3 regions of the Streptomyces capparidis genome follow, and region 1 is predicted to be linked to each of the others. Evidence: predicted binding sites of a transcription regulator. Region 1 holds the regulator's gene; each other region holds the start of a gene.
The links. Region 1 encodes HrcA, which represses chaperone genes, less so after heat shock. Its sites were predicted from a motif close to TTNGCACTCNGNNNNNCNGAGTGCNAA; they were not measured.

Region 2: ACYVO2_RS36080 (FmdB family zinc ribbon protein) is a predicted target of HrcA. The motif match lies at 1,606-1,632, and genes of this name have one in related genera.
Region 3: groES (co-chaperone GroES) is a predicted target of HrcA. The motif match lies at 4,433-4,459, and genes of this name have one in related genera.

Annotation. Positions count from the first base shown of each region.
Region 1 covers NZ_BAAGTD010000035.1:79,630-87,159, forward strand. The annotation lists gene ACYVO2_RS25375 (S41 family peptidase) at 1-606, opposite strand, end outside; gene ACYVO2_RS25380 (hypothetical protein) at 730-1,125, opposite strand; gene ACYVO2_RS25385 (16S rRNA (uracil(1498)-N(3))-methyltransferase) at 1,237-1,986, opposite strand; gene ACYVO2_RS25390 (nitronate monooxygenase) at 1,983-3,059, opposite strand; gene dnaJ (molecular chaperone DnaJ) at 3,149-4,285, opposite strand; gene hrcA (heat-inducible transcriptional repressor HrcA) at 4,286-5,302, opposite strand; gene ACYVO2_RS25405 (MBL fold metallo-hydrolase) at 5,454-6,266, shown strand; gene ACYVO2_RS25410 (DUF3097 domain-containing protein) at 6,310-7,149, shown strand; gene hemW (radical SAM family heme chaperone HemW) at 7,193-7,530, opposite strand, start outside.
Region 2 covers NZ_BAAGTD010000088.1:11,353-18,882, reverse strand. The annotation lists partial or broken gene ACYVO2_RS36090 (hypothetical protein) at 1-157, opposite strand, end outside; gene ACYVO2_RS36085 (S-methyl-5'-thioadenosine phosphorylase) at 396-1,250, opposite strand; gene ACYVO2_RS36080 (FmdB family zinc ribbon protein) at 1,258-1,596, opposite strand; gene ACYVO2_RS36075 (potassium/proton antiporter) at 1,762-3,246, opposite strand; gene ACYVO2_RS36070 (penicillin acylase family protein) at 3,861-6,671, shown strand; gene ACYVO2_RS36065 (5-formyltetrahydrofolate cyclo-ligase) at 6,681-7,271, opposite strand; gene galU (UTP--glucose-1-phosphate uridylyltransferase GalU) at 7,505-7,530, shown strand, end outside.
Region 3 covers NZ_BAAGTD010000066.1:18,477-26,006, reverse strand. The annotation lists gene ACYVO2_RS33685 (LysR family transcriptional regulator) at 1-199, opposite strand, end outside; gene ACYVO2_RS33680 (aminotransferase class V-fold PLP-dependent enzyme) at 281-1,417, shown strand; gene ACYVO2_RS33675 (MOSC domain-containing protein) at 1,506-2,156, shown strand; gene groL (chaperonin GroEL) at 2,220-3,845, opposite strand; gene groES (co-chaperone GroES) at 3,982-4,290, opposite strand; gene ACYVO2_RS33660 (polysaccharide deacetylase family protein) at 4,642-5,583, opposite strand; gene ACYVO2_RS33655 (THUMP-like domain-containing protein) at 5,592-6,863, shown strand; gene ACYVO2_RS33650 (hypothetical protein) at 6,860-7,129, opposite strand; gene tsaD (tRNA (adenosine(37)-N6)-threonylcarbamoyltransferase complex transferase subunit TsaD) at 7,126-7,530, opposite strand, start outside.

The DNA of each region.
Region 1 (7,530 bases):
GATCCGGTCGCCGACCCACAGCGGCGCCTCGATGTTGCCGTCGAGCGCGGCGTGCACCCGGGTGAACTCGCCGGTGCCCTCGCGGTCGATCCACAGCTTGCCCGCGGCGCCGCCGCGGTAGCGCTTCCAGTAGGCCGCCTCGCGGTTCATGGCGGCGGACAGCAGCAGCGTGCCCCCGTCGGAACCGAAGGCGACGCCGCCGACCGGGCCGTAGGGCAGCCGCCGCGCCGGGCCGCCGTCCAGCGGCACGGCCCGGGCCCAGGTGCGCCGCCCTGACGCCTCACCGGCCGCGCTGACGGCCAGCACCTCGTCCGGCGAGACCCACCCGCGCACGGAGGTCTGGTACACCCCCCAGTGGGTGAGCCGCCGCGACGGGCCGCCGTCGACCGGCGCGACGTGCACCTCGGGCGCGCCGTCCCGGGTGGAGGTCCAGGCGATCCAGGTGCCGTCGGGAGAGAAGCGGGGGTGGCTGACCGGCATGTTGTCGGCGCTCACCCGCCAGGCGCGCCCTCCGTCGAGCGGGGCGATCCACACGTCGTCCTCGGCCGTGAAGGTGACGAGGTCACCGTGCAGATGGGGAAAGCGGAGGTAGCGAGACTGTGTCACGCCGTTCACCCTAGTCACGACCTCAACGGGGCGAGGAGGGGTTCCCGCACCCCATCGGCGGATCGGCGCCGTATCGCCCGGTTTCCTCCCGTTTTCTTCCCCCTGCCTCCCCGTCGGGCGCGGTCACTTCCCGCAGTCGCCCAGGAAACCGGACTCGAAGACCTTGCGGTCGCCGACGACGGCCGTCAGGTCGCCCCGCACGCAGTCGCTGCGCTCCTCGCTGACGCTGCCGGTGATCCGGATCGCCCGGCCGTCGCCGGTGCGGCCGGTGCACTCCACCGTGACCCGCTTCGGCCCGTCGCCGTCGTCCGGGGTGGAGCATTTCAGGCTGTCCACGTCGAAGCCCTCGTCCGCCAGGCGGTCTCCGCCGAGCTCGTCCACGGCCGCCCGGACGGCCGCCTCGGTGAGGGCCTCCTCCGCCTCGTCGCAGGCGGTGAGCAGACCCAGGGTCAGGAGGACGCCGGCGGCGGGGAGCAGCCAGGCACGGCGCCGCTTGCGCGCGGTGGCGATCGGTGTCATGACCACAGCGTGCCGTCGCGGCCCCGCCCGGCACATCGGACGGGGGCAGGAGCGGTCCGGCCCCCGGCTACATCGTTGGGCTGACCCGTGGGGTGCGACTCCCGTAGGGCCTCACCCCCACCGCCCCGTACGGGTGAGCAGCGCCGCGGCGGCGGCCACCCCGGCGGTGGAGGTGCGCAGCACGGTGGGGCCCAGCCGGTACGGCCGCGCCCCGGCGGCGGCGAACGCCTCGATCTCCTGCGGCGCCACCCCGCCCTCGGGCCCGACCACGAGCACCACGGAGCCCGCGGCGGGCAGCGGCACCGCCGCCAGCGGCTCGGCGCCCTCCTCGTGCAGCACCGCGCCCAGGCTCGCCTGGGCGAGCAGCCGCGCCACCTGCGGGGTCGTCATCGGCTCGCACACCCGCGGCAGGCGCAGCCGGCGGGACTGCTTGCCGGCCTCCCGCGCGGTGGCCCGCCACTTGGCCAGGGCCTTGGCGCCGCGCTCGCCGCGCCACTGGGTGACGCAGCGGGACGCCGCCCAGGGCACGATCTCGTCCACCCCGACCTCCGTCATGGTCTCCACGGCGAGCTCGCCGCGGTCGCCCTTGGGCAGGGCCTGCACCACGGTGATCCGGGGGGACGGCTCCGGCTCGGCCAGGCGCTCGGCGACGGCGGCGGTCAGCGCGTCCTTGCCCTCGACGGACGCCACGGTGCCGCGCACGCCGAGGCCCTCGCCGTCGCTGAGCACGATCTCCTCCCCCGCGCGCAGCCGGCGCACGGAGACGGCGTGCCTGCCCTCGGCGCCGTCGAGGACCACCACGGCGCCGGGCGCGGCGTCGGCGAGCCGGCCGGGCGGGACGAGGAAGACCGGAGCGCTCACGCCTGCCCCGCTCCCCGGCCGCGGGCCCCCTCCAGGGCGGCGTCCGCCTCCGCCACCAGGGTGCGCACCAGTTGCCCGGCCGGCAGCGGCCTGGCCAGGCGGTGGCCCTGCCCGGCCCACAGCGCCATGCCGTGCGGGTCGCCCTGCGCGGCGGCGGCCCTGCGCAGCGGCGCGGTGACGTGGTGCACCTGCGGGTAGGCCGCGGGGGCGTGGCCGCCGTGCTCGGCGAGGAACCTGTTGACCAGGCCGCGCGCCGGGCGGCCGGAGAAGGCGCGGGTCAGCTCGGTGCGGGTGAACGCCGGGTCGGTGAGCGCGGCCTTGTGCGCGGGGTGGGCGCCGGACTCGGGGCAGGCCAGGAACGCCGTGCCGAGCTGGGCGGCGCACGCGCCCGCGGCCAGCACCGCGGCGACCTGCGCCCCGCGCATGATGCCGCCCGCGGCGACCAGCGGCAGCTCCACGGCCTCGCGGACCAGGGCGAGCAGCGGCAGCAGGGCGAGCGCCGCGCCGTCCTGCTCCGGGTCGTTGCGGTGCGAGCCCTGGTGGGCGCCCGCCTCGGCGCCCTGCACGCACACCGCGTCGGCGCCGGCCCGCTCGGCGGCCGCGGCCTCGGCCGGGGTGGTGGCGGTGACGACGGTGACGGTGCCGACGGCCGCGAGCGCCCGCAGGGTGTCCGGGTCGGGGCAGCCGAAGGTGAAGCCGACCAGCGGCACCGGGTCCTCCAGCAGGACGGCGAGCTTCGCCTCGTAGTCGTCGTCGGTGCCCTGGTCCGGGTCGCCGGGCGCCGTGGCGTAGCGGTCCGCTTCGGCGCCGAGCCGCTCCCGGTAGGCGGCGACACCCGCGGCGGCGGGGGTGACCGGCTGGGGCAGGAACAGGTTCACGCCGAAGGGCCGGTCGGTGAGCGAGCGCAGCTCGGTGATCTCCTGCCGCATCGCGTCCGCCGACTTGTACCCGGCGGCGAGGAAGCCCAGCCCGCCGGCCCGGGACACCTCGGCGGCGAGCCGCGGGCAGGAGGTGCCTCCGGCCATGGGCGCCTGGACGATCGGATGCGGGGTGAGACTGCTCGGCTCGGCCATGCCCCTATGGTGGCAGCCGGGCGGGCGCCGGGTGCGCGGGGGCGGTCCCGCCCGCCGCGCCGGCTCCCGCCCGCCCGCCCGGCGGCCGCCTAGCGGCCGTTGAACGCGTCCTTCAGGCGGGAGAACAGGCCCTGCTGGCCCGGCGCGAACTGGCCGGCCGCCCGCTCCTCGCCGCGGAGCTTGGCCAGGCGGCGGATCAGCTCCTCCTGCTCGGCGTCCAGCTTGGTGGGCGTCTGGACCTCGACGTGCACGATGAGGTCGCCGCGCCCGCCGCCGCGCAGATGGGTCACGCCCCGCTGGTGCAGCGGGATGGACTGGCCGGACTGGGTGCCGGGGCGGATGTCCACCTCCTCCAGGCCGTCCAGCGTGTCCAGCGGGACCTTGGTGCCCAGCGACGCCGCCGTCATCGGCAGCGTCACCGTGCAGTGCAGGTCGTCGCCGCGGCGCTGGAAGACCGGGTGGGGGCGCTCGACGATCTCCACGTACAGGTCGCCCGCGGGGCCGCCGCCCGGGCCGACCTCGCCCTCTCCGGCGAGCTGGATGCGGGTGCCGTTGTCCACGCCCGGGGGGATCTTCACCGTCAGGGTGCGGCGGGCCCGCACCCGGCCGTCGCCCGCGCACTCCGGGCACGGGGTGGGCACGACCGTGCCGAAGCCCTGGCACTGCGGGCACGGGCGGGAGGTCATGACCTGGCCGAGGAAGGAGCGGGTGACCTGGCTGACCTCGCCGCGGCCGCGGCACATGTCGCAGGTCTGCGCGGAGGTGCCGGGGGCCGCGCCCTCGCCCTCGCAGGTGGTGCACACCACGGCCGTGTCGACCTGGATGTCCTTGGTGGTGCCGAACGCGGCCTCGTCCAGCTCGATCTCGAGGCGGATCATGGCGTCCTGGCCGCGGCGGGTGCGCGAGCGCGGGCCGCGCTGCGAGGCCGTGCCGAAGAAGGCGTCCATGATGTCGCTGAACCCGGCGAACCCGGCGCCGAAGCCCCCGGCGCCCGCGCCTGCCGCGGAGTTGGACAACGGATCGCCGCCGAGGTCGTAGACCTGCTTCTTCTGCGGGTCGGACAGCACCTCGTAGGCGGCGTTGATCTCCTTGAACCGCTCCTGCGTCTTCGGGTCCGGGTTGACGTCCGGGTGCAGCTCGCGGGCGAGGCGACGGAACGCCTTCTTGATCTCGTCCTGGCTCGCGTCGCGCCGGACGCCCAGGACCGCGTAGTAGTCCGTGGCCACTTACGACTCCGCCAGGATCTGTCCGACGTAACGTGCCACTGCGCGTACCGCTCCCATCGTTCCGGGGTAGTCCATGCGGGTCGGTCCGACCACGCCGAGTTTCGCAACTGCCTCGTCGCCCGAACCGTAGCCCACGGAGACGACGGAGGTGGAGTTCAGCCCTTCATGGGCGTTCTCATGGCCGATTCGCACCGTCACTCCGGAGTCCTCGGACTCCCCGAGCAGCTTCAGCAGCACCACCTGCTCCTCCAGTGCCTCCAGCACCGGGCGGATGGTCATGGGGAAGTCGTGGACGAACCGGGTCAGATTGGCGGTGCCGCCGATCAGCAGCCGCTCCTCGGTCTCCTCCACCAGCGTCTCCAGCAGGGTGGCCAGGACCGCGGACACCACGGGGCGGTCGTCCTGCTCGAACGACTCGGGCAGGTCCTGCACCAGCTTGGGCACGTCCGGGAAGCGGCGGCCCGCCACCCGGCTGTTCAGCCGCGCCCGCAGGTCGGCCAGCACCGTCTCGCCCACCGGCCCCGGGCAGTCCACGACGCGCTGCTCCACCCGGCCGGTGTTGGTGATCAGCACGCACATCACCCGGATCCCGGACAGCGCGAGCAGTTCGACGTGGCGCACCGTGGAGCGGGTCAGCGACGGGTACTGCACCACCGCGACCTGCCGGGTGAGCTGGGCGAGCAGGCGGACCGTGCGGGCCACCACGTCGTCCAGGTCCACCGCGCCGCCCAGGAAGTTCTGGATCGCCCGGCGCTCGGCCGCCGACAGCGGCTTGACCTCCGCCAGCCGGTCCACGAACAGCCGGTAGCCCTTGTCGGTGGGGATGCGTCCCGCGCTGGTGTGCGGCTGCTGGATGAAGCCGTCCTCCTCCAGCGCGGCCATGTCGTTGCGCACCGTCGCCGGGGAGACGCCCAGGTTGTGCCGCTCGGTCAACGCCTTGGAACCGACCGGCTCCTCGGTGCCGACGTAGTCCTGGACGATGGCGCGTAGCACCTCCAGCCTGCGTTCGCTGAGCATGGCGCACACCTCCAGCCGTGGCCCGACATTTCCTGGCGTTGGCACTCTGCTCAGCCGAGTGCCAGGCTAGCCCTGAGCCAGTGTACGGCCGGGTAGCAAGCCTTAGAAATGCCGGAACCGTATCGGCCTCCGCTCGGATTAGCGTCGTGGCGTGCAGAAGCGACAGCGGAGCGGGCCCGGCGGCGGCCCGCGGGAACGGTGGCGGGAACGGTGGGCGGAGCTGGGCTGGGAGCCGCTCGCGCCCGGGGTGGCGCGGCGCAGGCTGCCGGGTCTGGACGCCACCGCGGGGGTGGTGGCCGGGGAGAACGGGCTGCTGGTGGTGGACACCGGCGGCTCCCTGGAGGAGGGCGAGGCGCTGCGGGAGTCGCTGTTTTCGGCCACCGGGCGCCGGGTCACCCATGTGGTGCTCACCCACGGGCACTTCGACCACTGCTTCGGCACGGCCGCGTTCGCCGGGGCCGAGGTGCACGGGCAGCGCGGGCTCCCCGGGTACCTGGACGGCGAGGACCTGGCCGCCGACGCGGTGCGGTGGGGCACCGACCCCGCGGCGGCGCGCCGGGCGGCCGCGGCGCTGGTCCCGCCGGGGCACCTGGTGGACGACGCGGCGGAGGTGGACCTCGGCGGGGTGGTGGCGCGGCTGGTGCACCCCGGGCCCGGGCACACCGGGCACGACCTGGCGGTGGTGGTGCGGGACGCGGGGCGGACCGTGGTGTTCTGCGGCGACCTGGTGGAGGAGTCCGGCGAGCCGCAGGCCGGGCCCGACGCCGTGCCGGGGCACTGGCCGGCCGCGCTGGACCGGCTCCTCGCCGAAGGCGGGGACGGGGCAGGCGGGGACGGGGCGGCAGGCGGGGACGGGGCGGGCGGCGGGGCGGTCTACGTGCCCGGGCACGGGGCCGTGGTGGACGCCGCCTTCGTGCGGGCGCAGCGGGACGCGCTGGCCGCCCGGTTCGGCGTGTCCCGCTGACCGGCCCCTCCCGGCCGGGCCGCGCTTGTCTATCGTCTGACGGATGCGGAGCAGAAGCTGGGGCGGGGAGCACGGGCCGGACCTGACTCCCCCGTGGAAGCGGCGGCGGCCCGTGCCCGAGGTGGAGGCCGAGACGGGCCTGGTGGTCGAGGAGGCCGCCACCGGGTACTGCGGTGCGGTGGTGGCGTGCGAGAAGACCGCGCAGGGGCTGACGGTGACGCTGGAGGACCGCTTCGGGCGGCACCGGGTCTTCCCGATGGAGCCGCGCGGGTTCCTGCTGGACGGGAAGGTGGTCACCCTGGTCCGGCCCTCCGCCGCACCGGCGCGGCGCGGCCCGCGGCTGACCGCGTCCGGGTCGATCGCGGTGCCGGGCGCGCGGGCGCGGGTGGCCAGGGCGGGCCGCATCTACGTGGAGGGGCGGCACGACGCGGAGCTGGTGGAGCGGGTGTGGGGCGACGACCTGCGCGTCGAGGGCGTGGTCGTGGAGTACCTGGAGGGCGTGGACGACCTGCCGGAGATCGTGCGGCGGTTCGCGCCGGGGCCCGGGGCACGGCTCGGGGTGCTGGTGGACCACCTGGTCCCCGGGTCGAAGGAGTCCCGGATCGCGGCGGGCGTCACCGGGGAGCACGTGCTGGTGGTGGGCCACCCGTTCGTGGACGTGTGGGAGGCGGTCAAGCCGTCGTCGGTGGGGATACCGGACTGGCCCCGGGTGCCGCGCGGCGAGGACTGGAAGCGGGGCGTGTGCCGGGCCCTGGGCTGGCCGGAGGACACGGGCGCGGCGTGGCGGCGCATCCTCGGCTCGGTCGCGTCCTACCGCGATCTGCGCCCGGAGCTGCTGGGCCGCGTGGAGGAGCTGATCGACTTCGTGACGGCGGAGGGCTGAGCCGGGGAGCGGGCGGGGTGCGGCCGCTGCCCGCCCCGCTCCCTCAGTCCACCAGCTCCCGCACCACCCCGTCCGCCAGCAGGCGTCCGCGCAGGGTCAGGACGGCGCGGCCCTCGGTGAAGGGGGCCGGCTCCAGCAGGCCGTCGGCGAGTGCGCGCCGCGCCGCGCGCAGGCCCGCGGGGGTGAGGACGTCCAGGGGGCAGCCGTCGGACAGGCGCAGCTCCAGCAGGATCCGCTCCACCCGGCGGTCCTCCGCGGACAGGATCTCCCGGCCCGCGCCGGGGGAGCGGCCCGCCGCCAGGCGGCCGGCGTACGCGGCGGGGTGCTTGACGTTCCACCACCGCACGCCGCCGACGTGGCTGTGCGCGCCGGGACCCGCGC
Region 2 (7,530 bases), on a different contig from region 1:
CCGCCGCCACCACGGCCACCGGGCCACCGCGGCGCCCGCGCGGCACGCGCGGCCGCCTCCGGCCGGCTCCGGCCCTGATCGGGGGGAACACGGGGACGTCGGACACGGCGGGAACGGCGAGCACGGCGGCCACCACCTTCACGGAAGCGAGGAGCACCGGACAGGACGCGTCCACCATGCCCCGCCCCGCACCCGCTCCGCGCCGACGGAGATCCACATGGGGAGAACCCGCCGCATGTGGAAAACGCGCCCACCCGTGAGGGTGAGCGCGTCATCGTCTCCGCAGAGGAGGAGCGAGCGAGCGGGAGGCGTGCGGCCCGGGCCACCGCGGGCCAGCCGTCCAGGTCGGGCCCCGGCGCCGTCCAAGCCCGGCACCGTGCAAGCCCGGCCCGGCCTCAGCCCTCGCCCGGCAGCGGCAGCCCCGTCTCCATCCCGTCCAGCGCACCGGCGCACAGGCAGTCCCGCTCCTCGGGCAGCGCCTCGACCGTCGCCATCAGCACCCCGCGCAGCCGGTCCACGTTGCTCGCGAAGACCTTCAGCACCTCGTCGTGGGTGACCCCGTCACCGGTCTCCACCCCCGCGTCCAGGTCGGTGACCAGCGTCAGCGACGTGTAGCACAGGCCCAGCTCGCGGGCGAGCACCGCCTCGGGGTGCCCGGTCATGCCGACGACCGACCAGCCCTGCGCGGCGTGCCAGCGCGACTCGGCGCGGGTGGAGAAGCGCGGCCCCTCCACCACCACGAGGGTGCCGCCGTCCACCGGCGTCCAGCCGGCGGCCCGGGCCGCGTCCACGGCCGCGTGCCGCCCGTCGGGGCAGTACGGGTCGGCGAAGGAGGCGTGCACCACGTTCGGCACCGTGCCGTCCGGCAGCGGAAGGCCGTCGTAGAAGGTCTGCACCCGGGACTTGGTGCGGTCCACCAACTGGTCGGGCACCAGCAGCGTCCCCGGGCCGTACTCGGGGCGCAGCCCGCCCACCGCGCACGGCCCCAGCACCTGGCGCACGCCCAGGGAGGCCAGCGCCCACAGGTTCGCCCGGTAGTTGATCCGGTGCGGCGGCATGTGGTGCCCGCGCCCGTGCCGGGGCAGGAAGGCCACCCGCCGTCCCTTGACCTCGCCGAGGAACACCGAGTCGCTGGGCGGGCCGTAGGGGGTGTCGACGGTCACCTCGGTGACGTCGTCGAGGAAGGTGTAGAGGCCGGAGCCCCCGATGACCCCCACCTCCGCCCGGGCGGAGGCACCCGCCCCGGTCACCGCCACCTCAGGCGGCCGACGTGGTGGAGGCCGGCTTGCTGTCGCCCTTGGACGACCCGCCCGAGTCCTTCGAGCCCGAGCCCTTCGTGCCCGAGTCCTTCGAGCCGGACGACGAGTCGCCGGAGCCGTTCGAGGAGGACGAGCTCTTCGACGAGCTGCCTTTCGCGCCGGCGCGGCTGTCGGTCCGGTAGAAACCGGAGCCCTTGAAGACGACACCGACGGCCGAGAACACCTTGCGCAGGCGTCCGTCGCAGCTCGGGCACTCGGTGAGCGCGTCGTCGGTGAACTTCTGCACCGCCTCGAGGCCCTCGCCGCAGTCGGTGCACTGGTACTGGTACGTCGGCACTTGCTCCTCCTGGCACTCTTGCTCAGTGAGTGCTAACGACGGTCCATGGTGCAGCATTCCCGCTGGTTAGTCCACCGGGGTCCACCGGGACATGAGGCACGCTCCCCCGGTTGTCCGGCCGGAACCCCCGTCCGGGGGAGCGCCCGCCCGCCCGCGCCGGCCCGCTCAGGCGCCCAGCCATCCGGCGAGCTTGCCGCCACGGGCGACCGCCCGCAGCCGCTGCTCGGCCCGGTCCCTGACCTCGTCCGTGCAGACCACGAGCAGCTCGTCGCCGCGCCGCAGCACCGTCTCCGGCAGCGGCACGAAGCTGCGCCCCTCCCGCACCACCAGCGTCACCGCCGCCCCGGCGGGCAGCCGCAGCTCGCCCACCTCGACCCCGTGCATCCGGGAGCCGCGGGGGACGTGGAGGGTGAGCAGTTGGCCGCGCAGCCGCTCCAGCGGCGCCGACTCGATGTCCAGCTCCGCCGCCTGGTCGCCCTCGCCGAGCCGCAGCGTGCGGGCCAGCCAGGGCAGGGTGGGCGCCTGCACCAGCGTGAAGACGATCACCAGGACGAAGACGATGTTGAACACGCGCCCGGCGTCCGGGACGTCGGCCACCAGCGGGATGGTGGCCAGCACGATCGGCACGGCCCCGCGCAGCCCCGCCCACGACAGCAGCGCCCGCTCCCGCCACGGCCAGCGGAACGGCGCCAGCGACACCAGCACCGACACCGGCCGCGCGACCAGCACCAGGGCCAGGCCGACGATGATCGCGGGCAGCACGTCGTCGCCCAGCTCGTGCGGGGTGACCAGCAGGCCGAGCAGCACGAAGAGGCCGATCTGCGCTATCCACGCCAGGCCCTCGGCGAAGCCGCGCGTCGCCGGCCGGTGCGGCAGCTTGGCGTTGCCCAGGATCAGCGAGGCGATGTACACGGCGAGGAAGCCGCTGCCGTGCGCCAGCGCGCCCCCGGCGTACGCCAGCACGGCCAGGGCCATCACCGCGATCGGGTACAGACCGGACGCGGGCAGGGCGATCTGCCGCAGCCCCAGCGCGCCGAGTCTGCCGACGGCGACGCCCACGACGAGGCCGATCGCCAGCTCCAGCGCGATCTCCCCGGCGATCTCGTACCAGGAGTGCAGGTGCCCGGTGGTGGAGAACGACACCACCAGGATGACCACCGGCGCGTCGTTGAACCCCGACTCGGCCTCCAGCGCGCCGGTGAGCCGGGGCGGCAGCGGCACCCTGCGCAGCACCGAGAACACCGCGGCGGCGTCCGTGGACGACACCACCGCGCCCATGAGCAGCGCGAGCTTCCACTCCAGGCCGACCAGCAGGTGCGCGGCCGCCGCGGTGATGCCCACGCTGACCGCCACGCCCACGGTGGACAGCGCCGCCGCCGCCGGGATCGCGGGTCTGATCTGCTGCCACTTGGTGCCGAGCCCGCCCTCGGCGAGGATCACGACCAGGGCCGCGTAGCCGAGCACCTGGGTCAGCTCGGCGTCGTCGAAGCGGACGCCGAACGGCCCGTCCTGCCCTATGGCCACCCCGATGGCGAGGTAGAGGAGCAGGCTGGGCAGCCCGCTTCGCGTGGACAGGCGGACGGCCACGACGGCGACGAGCAGCACGGCCGCGGAGACCAGCATGAGTTCGTTGAGGCGGTCGACGCTCAGGGGGCAGCCCTTTCTGTTCGGGTCTGTTTCGGTGTGCTTGTGGTTTGTGCTCGGTCTTTCTTGCTCTGTGCTCGGTCTGTCTCCGGTCTGTGCCCGGTCGGGCGACCGGAGGAGGCGCGGAGGCGCGGGCGGATCCGGTCACGGAACCGGGCGCCCGGGTCGGGTCGGTCGGGGCCGGCCGGCCGGCGGCGGGGCGGCCGGGGACTGCTCGATGGCGGGGCGGGTCGGCGGGGCTTGCTCCGGGCGGGTGGCCGGGTCCCCGCCCGTCCGCTCTGACGACCGGTCAGGCCGGAGAGCGGCCGAGGGGCGGGGTGGAAGTATTTTCGGCCTCTAACATTTTACCTGCTTTTGGCTTGGCCGCGCGGGAGGTCCCAACCCCCCCGCCGGACCCTCGGGGACCGGGCGGCGGACGAACCCCGCACCCACCGCGTACCCCCCACCGACCGCGGCCCCCGGCGCGCCCACACCGGCCCCGCGCCCCCCGCGGGCCTCCGGCCACCGGTGTCACCCGGTCGGCCGAGCACCCGTGGAACGGGACGCGATGTCACCACCGCGCCCCGCTCGGCCTAGTGTTGCTCCAGCAACGGCCCCCGTGAGGACCTCGAAGGACACCGATGCCCGCCAAGAAGAAATTCCGACGCTCCCGCCTTGTCCTGATCGGGCTGATCGTCCTGGTGGTGGCAGGCGTCGCAGGCGGCGCCGTGTGGAGCGTCAGTACGGTCCGCGCCTCCTTCCCGCAGACCACGGGGCAGCTCGAGCTCCCCGGCCTGTCCGGGCCGGTCGAGGTCAGACGGGACGCCAAGGGCATCCCGCAGTTGTACGCGGACACCGACGAGGACCTGTTCATGGCCCAGGGCTTCGTCCAGGCGCAGGACCGGTTCTGGGAGATGGACGTCCGACGGCACATCACCGCCGGACGCCTTTCGGAGATGTTCGGCGAGGACCAGGTCGAGAACGACGCGTTCCTGCGCACGCTCGGCTGGCGCCGGGTGGCCCAGGAGGAGTACGACAAGAAGCTGTCCAAGGAGACCAAGCGCTACCTGGACGCGTACACCGAGGGCGTCAACGCCTACCTCAAGGGCCGCAGCGGCGACGAGCTGTCGCTGGAGTACGCGGTCCTGGGCCTCACCAACGACTACAAGCCGGAGCCGTGGACCCCGGTGGACTCCGTGGCGTGGCTGAAGGCCATGGCCTGGGACCTGCGCGGCAACATGAAGCAGGAGATCGACCGCGCGCTGATGGCGGGCCGGATGAGCCCCGAGGAGATCGACGAGCTCTACCCGGCCTACCCCTACAAGCGGAACGAGACGATCGTCTCCGACGGCGCCGTGGACCCCGTCACGGGCGAGTTCGATCCCGCGGCGGACCCGGACGACACCTCCGACTCCTCCGGCCTCGGCACCGGCGCGGGCATCCCGGGCGGGGGCACCGGCACGGGTACCGGAACCGGCACGGGCGTGGGCACAGGAGCAGGCACCGGCACCGGATCCGGCACCGGCGGCTCCTCCGTCCAGACCCAGCTCGCCGGCGTCGCCGAGCGCCTGGACTCCCTGCCGAACCTGCTCGGCCCCTCCGGCAGCGGCATCGGCTCCAACTCGTGGGTGGTCTCCGGCGCCTACACCACCACCGGGAAGCCGCTGCTGGCCAACGACCCGCACCTGGCCCCCCAGATGCCCTCGCTCTGGTACCAGATGGGCCTGCACTGCCGCTCCCTGAACGACAAGTGCACCTTCGACGTGGCCGGCTTCACCTTCTCCGGCATGCCGGGCGTCGTCATCGGCCACAACGGCGACATCGCGTGGGGCTTCACCAACCTCGGCGCCGACGTCACCGACCTGTACCTCCAGAAGGTGACCGAGGACACCTACACCTACGGCGACGAGGAGAAGGAGTTCGACACCCGCAAGGAGACCATCAAGGTCGCCGGCGGGAAGTCGCGCACCATCACCGTGCGGGAGACCGAGGAGATGGGCCCGATCGTCTCCGACCGCGAGGACGAGCTGACCCGCGTCGGCCAGGAGGCCCCGGCCCCGGACGCCGCCCCCGACCGCAAGGACGGCTACGCGGTCTCGCTGAAGTGGACGGCGCTGACCCCGTCCAGGACCATGGACGCCGTCTTCGGGCTCAACCGCGCCAAGGACTTCGAGGAGTTCCGCGACGCCGCCGGCGACTTCGCCGTTCCGTCACAGAACATGATCTACGCCGACCGCGAGGGCAACATCGGCTACCAGGCCCCCGGCCAGGTGCCGATACGCGGCGAGGACTTCGACGGCCGCTACCCGGCGCCGGGCTGGGACCCGGAGGCGACCTGGGAGTCGTTCGTCGACTTCGACGAGATGCCGTACGAGTACAACCCCGAGCGCGGCTACATCGTCACCGCCAACCAGGCCGTCATCGACGAGCGCTACCCCCACGCGCTGACCTCCGACTGGTCGTACGGCACCCGCAGCCAGCGGATCAACGAGCTGATCAAGGGCAAGCTCAAGGGCGGCGGCAAGATCTCCATGGACGACATGCAGTCCATGCAGCTCGACAACACCAGCGAGATCGCCAAGCTGCTCGTGCCCGAGCTGCTGAAGATCGAGATCAAGGACGACTACGTCCGCGAGGCCCAGGACCTGCTGCGCGACTGGGACTACCAGCAGGACTCCGACTCGGCCGCCGCCGCCTACTTCAACGGGGTGTGGCGCAACCTGCTGAAGAACACCTTCGGCAAGAAGATGCCCAAGGAGCTGCGGCCCGAGGACGAGTGCATCAACGTGCCCCCGGCCGAGGACGCGGGCCCCGTAGACGACCTCGGCGAGGACCCGAAGACCATCCTGGAGTGCGGCGAGCGCGACCCGGACCAGGCCCAGCCGGACGGCGGCGACCGCTGGTCCGAGGTGGTCAGGAAGCTCCTGTCCGACAAGGACAGCAAGTGGTGGACCACCTCCACCGAGCTCGGCGGCAAGGGCGACCGCGACGCGATGCTGCGCCGGGCCATGAAGGACGCCCGGTTCGAGCTGACCGCCAAGCTCGGCAAGGACATCTCCACCTGGAGCTGGGGCCGCCTGCACAAGCTGGACCTGAAGAACCAGACCCTCGGCAAGCACGCCCCGAGCGTGGTGAAGTGGCTGTTCAACCGCGGCCCGTACGAGATGGGCGGCGGGGAGGCCGCCGTGGACGCCACCGGCTGGAACGCGGCGGGCGGCTACGAGGTCACCTGGGTGCCGTCGATGCGGATGGTGGTGAACCTGGAGGACTTCGACAAGTCCCGCTGGATCAACCTCACCGGCGCCTCCGGCCACGCCTACCACAAGAACTACTACGACCAGACGGCGATGTGGCAGCGCGGCGACCTGCTGCCGTGGGCGTTCAGCGACGACGCGGTCAAGAAGCGCACCAAGAACCGCATGGTGCTGACGGCCTCGCCGGGCAAGCGGTAGCGCCCGCCGCTAGAAGCGCCTGACTCCTTCCGGGGTCACCGCCGCCGTCACCCGGCGGTCGTGCGGCTCGGCCGGGACGCGCGGGACGATCTCCCCGCGGTGCAGCAGCACCACGAGGGGGACGTCCCCGCGGGCCCGGCCGAGCCGTTCCAGCACCCGGTCGTAGGAGCCGCCGCCGCGGCCGAGCCGCATCCCGCCGACGTCCACCGCAAGACCGGGCAGCAGCACCGCGTCCGCCCCGGTGACCGCGTCCACCCCGAGCCGCGGCCCGCCGGGCTCCAGCAGCCCCAGCGAGGTGCCGCCGGTCCGCGACACCCGGCGCAGCCCCTCGGGGCCGGTGTACTCGGCCCAGTCCAGGTCGCCGTCGGGCAGCAGGACGGGCAGCAGCACCCGGGTGCCGCGGGCCCGCAGCGCCTCCAGCAGCTCCCGGGTGCCGGGCTCGCTGCCCACCGAGACGTACGCGGCCACCACCGCGGCCCCGGCCAGCTCCGGCAGGGCCAGGGCGTGCGCCGTGACGGCGGCCTCCGCCTCCCCGCGTTCATCGGCCGTTAGCCCCAGCCTCGCCTTCAGCAACCTTTTCCGAAACACTGTCTTACTAATGTGAACGTCCGCGCTCTCCTCGGTGGCGTTCTCAGTGGCCCTTCCGGTGACGTTTCCGCCCGCCGACTGCCCGTTCCCGCCCGCTTCCGCCCGGGAACGCGCGTCCGGTGCCCTGTCCGGCGCCATGCCGGCCCCCTCTCCTCGTGCCTGGATACCGGGTGATTCCGCTCAGAAGCGTTGTTTCGCGGCCGATGCACAGCGGTCGCAAAGAAACACCCGTTAGTGTGCGAGGCATGACACTCTCTCGCCCCCGCATCAG
Region 3 (7,530 bases), on a different contig from region 1:
GGGTGAGGGCCTGCCCCGCCTCGGTGAGCCGGGTCTCCCGGCCGGTGCGGACGATCAGCGGGGTGCCGACGGTGTTCTCCAGGGCGCGCACCTGCTGGCTCACGGCCGGCTGGGTGCAGCCGAGCTCGCGCGCGGCGGCGGAGAACGAACCGGTCTGGGCGACGGCGCGCAGGACCCTCAGGTGGCGGGCTTCGATCACGGGTCAAGCATAAGAGTTACTTGGGGATGATGCAGGTTTTATGGACTTTTCTTTGAGCGCGTCGGCGGCGACGCTGGAAGCATGACCGCAGCTCACATGGATCTCGCCGCCCCCGCCCCGCTCCGCACGGGGACCCCGCCCGCGGCCGCGCCGGGTACCGCGCCGCTGGACACCGACCTGGTCCGCCGCGAGTTCGCGCCGCAGACGCTCCACCTCAACACCGCCTCCTACGGCCTGCTCCCGGCGAGGACCGTCGCGGCGGTGCGGGAGGGCGCCGAGGCGCAGGCCGCGGGGCTGCTCTCGCTGCCCGGCCTGGACCCGGTGGTGGCGGACGCGCGCGCCGCGTACGCCCGGCTGGTCGGGACGGAGCCGGACCGGGTGGCGCTCGGGGCGGTGGTCTCCACCCTGGTGGCCGCGGTGGCCGCGGGGCTGCCGCGCGGCGCCGAGGTGGTGCTGCCGGACTGCGAGTTCGCCTCCGTCACCCAGCCGTTCGCGGCCCGCGGCGACCTGGTGCCGCGCCTGGTGCCGCTGGAGCGCCTGGCCGACGCGGTGGGGCCGCGCACCGCGCTGGTCGCCTTCAGCGCGGTGCAGTCCGCGGACGGGCGGATCGCCGACCTGGCCGCGGTCCGGGCGGCGGCGCGGGAGCACGGGGCGCGCACCCTGCTGGACGTCACCCAGGCGGCGGGCTGGTTCCCGGTGGCCGCGGACGAGTGGGACTACACGGTGTGCGGCGCCTACAAGTGGCTGATGTGCCCGCGCGGGACGGCGTTCCTCACCGTGCGGCCCGAGGCGGCCGGGGACGTGGTGCCGGTCAACGCGGGCTGGACCGCCACCGGCAGCCCGTGGACCGACTGCTACGGCCTGGCCCCGCTGGCGGAGGACGCCCGCCGCTTCGACACCTCGCCGGTGTGGACGGCGTTCGTCGGGGCGGGCCCGTCGCTGCGGCTGGTGGAGGAGCTGGGCGTGGCGGCCGTGCACCGGCACGACGTGGCGCTGGCCGAGCGGTTCCGGGCGGGGCTGCGGGAGCTGGGGTACGAGGCGCCGGGCGCGGGCTCGGCGATCGTGAGCGTGCCGGGGCTCGGGGACCGCGCTCCGCTACTGGAGCGCGCCGGGGTGCGGGCGTCCTCGCGCGCCGGGCATCTGCGCTTCGCGTTCCACCTGTACACCACCGAGGCGGACGTGGACCGGGTGCTCGACGCCCTGGCGGGCTGCCGCTGAGCCGGCGCCGCCGGGCCCGCGCGCCGGGCCCGGCGGCCCGCCCGCAATCCGTTCGCGGTGGCGCGGCGGTCCGGCCTACCGTTCGCCCATGGCTTTTCTTCTCTCCGTGAACGTCGGCAGACCCCGCCCCAATCCGTGGAAGGAAACCCTCACCACGGGCATCGACAAGCGCCCCGTCGAGGGGCCCGTGGCCGTGGCGGCGCCCGGCCCCAAGGGCACCGGCGAGGTGGGGCTCGCCGGGGACCGGGTGTACGACGTGCAGCACCACGGCGGCCCCGACCAGGCCGTGTACGCCTATGCCCGCGAGGAGCTCGACCGCTGGGAGGGCGAGCTGGGGCGCGAGCTGCCCAACGGCGTGTTCGGGGAGAACCTGACCACCTCGGGTCTGGAGGTGAGCGGCGCCCGGGTCGGCGAGCTGTGGCGGGTCGGGGAGCGGGTGCTGCTGGAGGTGGCGGTGCCGCGGATCCCCTGCGGCACGTTCCGCGGCTGGATCGGCGAGCAGGGCTGGCTCAAGCGGTTCACGCAGGCGGCGCTGCCCGGGGCGTATCTGCGGGTGGTCGAGCCGGGCGAGATCCGGGCGGGCGACCGGGTGGTGGTGGAGCACCGGCCGGCGCACGAGGTGACGATGTCGCTGGTGTTCCGGGCGCTGACCACCGAGCGGGCGCTGCTGCCCTCGCTGCTCGCGGCGGACGCGCTGCCGGAGGACGTCAAGGAGGAGGCGCGGGCCCACCGCGCCTGAGGGGCCGGACGCGACCGGGCCCGGCCCCCGTGCGGGGGCCGGGCCCGAGTGCGCCGGGAGGCGTCAGTGCGAGTGGCCGTGGCTGTGGCCGTGGCCGCCCTCGGCCTCCTCCTCGGGCTTGTCCACCACGAGGGTCTCGGTGGTGAGCAGCAGGGAGGCGATGGAGGCGGCGTTCTCCAGGGCGGAGCGGGTGACCTTGACCGGGTCGATGACGCCGGCCTTGACCAGGTCGCCGTACTCGCCGGTGGCCGCGTTGAAGCCGTGGCCCGGCTCGAGCTCGGCCACCTTGGCGGTGATCACGTAGCCCTCGAGGCCGGCGTTCTCGGCGATCCAGCGCAGCGGCTCGACCAGGGAGCGGCGCACGACCGTCACACCGGTGGCCTCGTCGCCGTCCTTGTCCAGGCCCTCGGCGAGCACCTTGGAGGCGTGCACCAGGGCGGAGCCGCCACCGGAGACGATGCCCTCCTCGACCGCGGCGCGGGTCGCGGAGATGGCGTCCTCCAGGCGGTGCTTCTTCTCCTTCAGCTCCACCTCGGTGGCCGCGCCGACGCGGATCACGCACACGCCGCCGGCCAGCTTGGCGAGGCGCTCCTGGAGCTTCTCGCGGTCCCAGTCGGAGTCGGTGGTGGCGATCTCGGCCTTGATCTGGGCGACCCGGCCCTCGAGCGCGGACTTCTCGCCGGCGCCGTCGACGATGGTGGTCTCGTCCTTGGTGACGGTGACGCGGCGGGCGCTGCCGAGCACCTCCAGGCCGACCTGGTCGAGCTTCAGGCCGACCTCCTCGGCGACGACGGTGCCGCCGGTGAGGGTGGCGATGTCACCCAGCATGGCCTTGCGGCGGTCGCCGAAGCCGGGGGCCTTCACCGCGACCGCGTTGAAGGTGCCGCGGATCTTGTTGACGACCAGGGTGGACAGCGCCTCGCCCTCGACGTCCTCGGCGATGATCAGCAGCGGCTTGCTGCCACCCTGCTGGACGACCTTCTCCAGCAGCGGGAGCAGCTCGGCGATGGAGGAGACCTTGCCCTGGTGGATCAGGATGTACGGGTCGTCGAGGACGGCCTCCATCCGCTCCTGGTCGGTGACCATGTACGGGGAGAGGTAGCCCTTGTCGAAGGACATGCCCTCGGTGAAGTCCAGCTCCAGGCCGAAGGTGTTGGACTCCTCGACGGTGATCACACCGTCCTTGCCGACCTTGTCCATGGCCTCGGCGATCAGCTCGCCGACCTGCTTGTCCTGGGCGGACAGCGCGGCGACAGCGGCGATGTCCTCCTTGCCCTCCAGCGGGCGGGCCACGGCGAGCAGCTCCTGGGAGACGGCCGCGACGGCGGCGTCGATGCCCCGCTTCAGCGCGGACGGGGAGGCGCCGGCGGCCACGTTGCGCAGGCCCTCGCGGACCAGGGCCTGGGCCAGCACGGTGGCGGTGGTGGTGCCGTCGCCCGCGACGTCGTTCGTCTTGGTCGCCACCTCCTTGACCAACTGCGCGCCCAGGTTCTCGTACCTGTCCTCGATCTCCACCTCGCGGGCGATGGTCACGCCGTCGTTGGTGATGGTCGGGGCGCCGAACTTCTTGTCGATGACGACGTTGCGGCCCTTGGGGCCGATCGTCACCTTCACGGTGTCGGCGAGCTTGTTGACGCCGCGCTCGAGCGCGCGACGGGCGTCCTCGTCGAACTTCAGAATCTTGGCCATGGCTGGGTAATTCGTCCTCTCGGGCCTAACGGGCGCGGTGGGGCCGGGCAACGACTCCGCCCCGGGCTCCCCGGTCAGGCTGACTCGGGCGTCCCGGGGCGGAGGTGCAGGCTGGTGCGGCAGGCTGCGGCGGTGCTTACTTCTCGACGATCGCGAGGACGTCGCGCGCCGAGAGGACGAGGTACTCCTCGCCGCTGTACTTCACCTCGGTGCCGCCGTACTTGCTGTAGAGGACGATGTCGCCCTCCTTGACGTCGAGCGGGATGCGCTTGCCGTCCTCGAAACGGCCCGGGCCGATCGCGAGGACGCGGCCCTCCTGGGGCTTCTCCTTCGCGGTGTCCGGGATGACCAGGCCGGAGGCCGTGGTCTGCTCGGCCTCGAGCGGCTGGACCACGATGCGGTCCTCGAGCGGCTTGATGGCAACCTTGGTGCTGGCGGTCGTCACGATCCGACCTCCCCCTTCGGAGATCTCACGGGAGTGTGTCTGTGGTGGCGACCTGGTAGGCCCGTCGTCGCGGGTGCCGGACCTGCCCGTCGCGGTTGGCACCCTCGGGGTGAGAGTGCCAACGCCGACATTAGGACGGTCGTTAGCACTCAGTCAACTAGAGTGCCAACGCGCCGCCGATCATCGTGGAAACCGCGGCGGGCGCGAGGCTGTGCCCAGCGGCTTTCCGGCGAGCCTCGAGTGGGGCGCACATTCGGTCGGCGATTCCCGCCGGTTCACACTCACGTTCGAGACGACGTTCGCGCGGGCGCCCCCGCCGGCAGGTGCGCACGCGGTCGTCACCGGCGGGCCTCACAGGTAGTCCTCGAGCCGGGCCACGGCGAAGCCCTGGCGGGCGGCGGCGCGCAGGACCTGGCGGGTCATGTCGTTCATGGTGCCGTTCCACTCCCGCGGCCCGCGGAAGTGGCTGAGGATGATGTCGCCGGGGCGCAGTCGCCGGTCCGCCGCCTGGTAGTCGATCCGGTCCGCCCACGCCTCCAGGCTCCACAGCACCACCACGTCGATGCCGCAGTCCCCGGCGGCCCGCAGCGTGGCGCGGTCGTAGTTGCCGTACGGCGGGCGGAACAGCCGCGGCGCGGCGCCGAACTCGCGCTCCAGGTTGCGCTGCTGCCCGCAGATCTCGCCGTGCTGGCCCGCGTAGGACAGCGCCGGCAGGTTGCGGTGGTTGACGGTGTGGTTGTGGATGCCCCCGCCCAGGCTCCGCAGTCGCCGGAAGTAGCCGTAGTCGTCGCGGGAGACGTAGTCGGTGAGGAAGGCGGTGACCGGCACGTCCAGGTCGTCCAGCAGGCGCAGGAACCTGGGGTCCTTCTCGGCGCCGTCGTCGATGGTCAGGAAGACGACGCGCTCGTCGGTGGGGATCCGGTGGATGACGGGCGGCAGTCCGGGCCCCGCCTTGGTGGCGGCGGACACCAGCTCGGGCTTGACCGCCGGCGGGCGCGGGGGCAGGCGGGTCGGCTGGGCCAGGCCCCAGCGCTGGAACGCGGCCAGGCGCCGGACGTGCGCGGACAGCGACAGCGGGCCCTGCGGCGCGGGCCGCCCCGCGGCGGAACCCTCCGCGGCGGGGCCCTGCGCGGCGGGGAACGGCCGGGGCGGCCCGCCGGGGCCGGCGGGCGCGCCGGGCCCGGTGAACTGGGTGGAGGCGCACGCGGTGGCCAGGACGGCGGCCAGGGAGACGGCCAGGCTCCGCCGCGAGACACCCCAGGCACGCTTTCCCTTTTGTCCGATCATCCCCATGACGTCGCATGCTGCCAGCGCCCGCCGCCCGCTCCCCGGCGGCTCGCGGACCGCGCCGCGCGCTTCGGCACAATGGCGCAGTGGATCCCCAGACCTTCTCCGCGCTGCTGCACGACGAGGGCCGGCTGCTGCTGGACGAGCTGCGCGACTACGACCCCGCCCAGGAGCTCGCCGTGGCCACCCGGCTGCGCCGCGGCCACCCGGCGGAGCTGGTGTCCGCCGCGCTGACCCAGGCCCGGCTGCGGCAGCGGGCGGCGGCCAAGTTCGGCGACGACGCGGCGCGGATGTTCTTCACCCCGGACGGCGTCGAGCAGGCCACCAGGGCCGCGGTCGCCGCCCACCGCGCGGAGCGGTTCGCCCGGCTCGGGGTGCGGCGGATTGCGGACCTGTGCGGCGGGATCGGCGGCGACGCGGTGGCCCTGGCCCGCGCGGGCCTGGAGGTGCTCGCGGTGGACCGCTCCCCGCTGACCTGCGCGGTGGCGGCGGCCAACGCGGCGGCGCTGGGTGTGGCCGACCGCGTCGAGGTGCGCTGCGCCGATGTCACCGAGGTGGACCTGGCCGGGTTCGACGCGGTGTTCGTCGACCCGGCCCGGCGCGGCGGCCGGGGGCGGATCTTCGACCCCGAGGCGTACTCGCCCCCGCTGTCCTGGGCGGTCGCGGCGGCGCGGCGGGCGCCCAGGGCGGCGCTGAAGGTCGCGCCCGGCATCCCGCACGAGGCGGTGCCGGACGACGCGGAGGCCGAGTGGGTCTCGGACCGGGGCGAGGTGAAGGAGGCCGCGCTGTGGTTCGGCGGCGGCCCCGGGCGGCGGGCGACGCTGCTGCCGCGGGGGGCGTCGCTGTCCGGCGGCGGGCTGCCCGACCCGCCGGTGCGGCCCGCGGGGCGCTACCTGTACGAGCCGGACGGCGCGGTGATCCGCGCGCACCTGGTGGCGGAGGTGGCGCGGGAGGTGGACGGCGGGCTGCTCGACGCGACGATCGCGTACATCACCGCGGACGCGCTGCGCCCGACCCCGTACGCCACCGCGTACGAGCTCACCGACGTGCTGCCGTTCCACGTCAAGCGGCTGCGCGCGCTGCTGCGGGAGCGCGGCGTGGGCACGGCGGTGATCAAGAAGCGGGGCTCCGCGGTGGAGCCGGAGGAGCTGCGGCGCAGGCTGCGCCTGGCCGGCCCCGGCTCCTGCGTGGTGTTCCTGACCCGGGTGGCCGGGGCGCCCGCCATGCTGCTGGGGCACCCGGCCGGCACGCCCGGGTCCGAGCAGCCGTCGACAGGCCCTGGCTAGCCCTCCGCCGGCTCGTCCTCCACCCGTTCGAAGCGCCAGCGGTGGACCGGGCGGGCCAGCAGGTCGGGGGGCGGGGCGGGGAGCTCGTCCACCTCGGCGTCCAGGGGGACGTCCCACCAGGTGATGACCAGGACCCGGTCCCCGGGCGCGCGGAACACCTCGCGGCGCAGCGGCCGGGCGGGCGGTTCCTGCGCCCGCACCCACGCCAGCAGCGCCTCGCCCCGGCCCTCCGCGGCGCGGGCCTCCCACATCACGGCGAGCGTCATGGGTACAGGTTCTCCCCGCTCACCTCGTGCGCGTGGTCGTGGTCGTGGCCGTGGTCCTGGCCCGGCACGGAGATCTCCGTGACCGGCAGGGAGGAGTCCGCGGGCAGGTCGAGCGCCGAGGGGGCGCGGCCCCGCGCCACCATCTCCGCGCCGAGCGCCGCCACCATCGCGCCGTTGTCCGTGCACAGCTTCGGGCGCGGCACCCGCAGCCTGATGCCCGCCGCCTCGCACCGCTCCTGCGCCATGGCCCGCAACCGGGAGTTCGCCGCGACGCCGCCGCCGATCATCAGGTGGTCCACGCCGTTGTCCTTGCAGGCGCGCACCGCCTTGCGGGTGAGCACGTCGGCCACGGCCTCCTGGAAGGACGCGGCGACGTCGGCGACCGGCACGTCCTGTCCGGC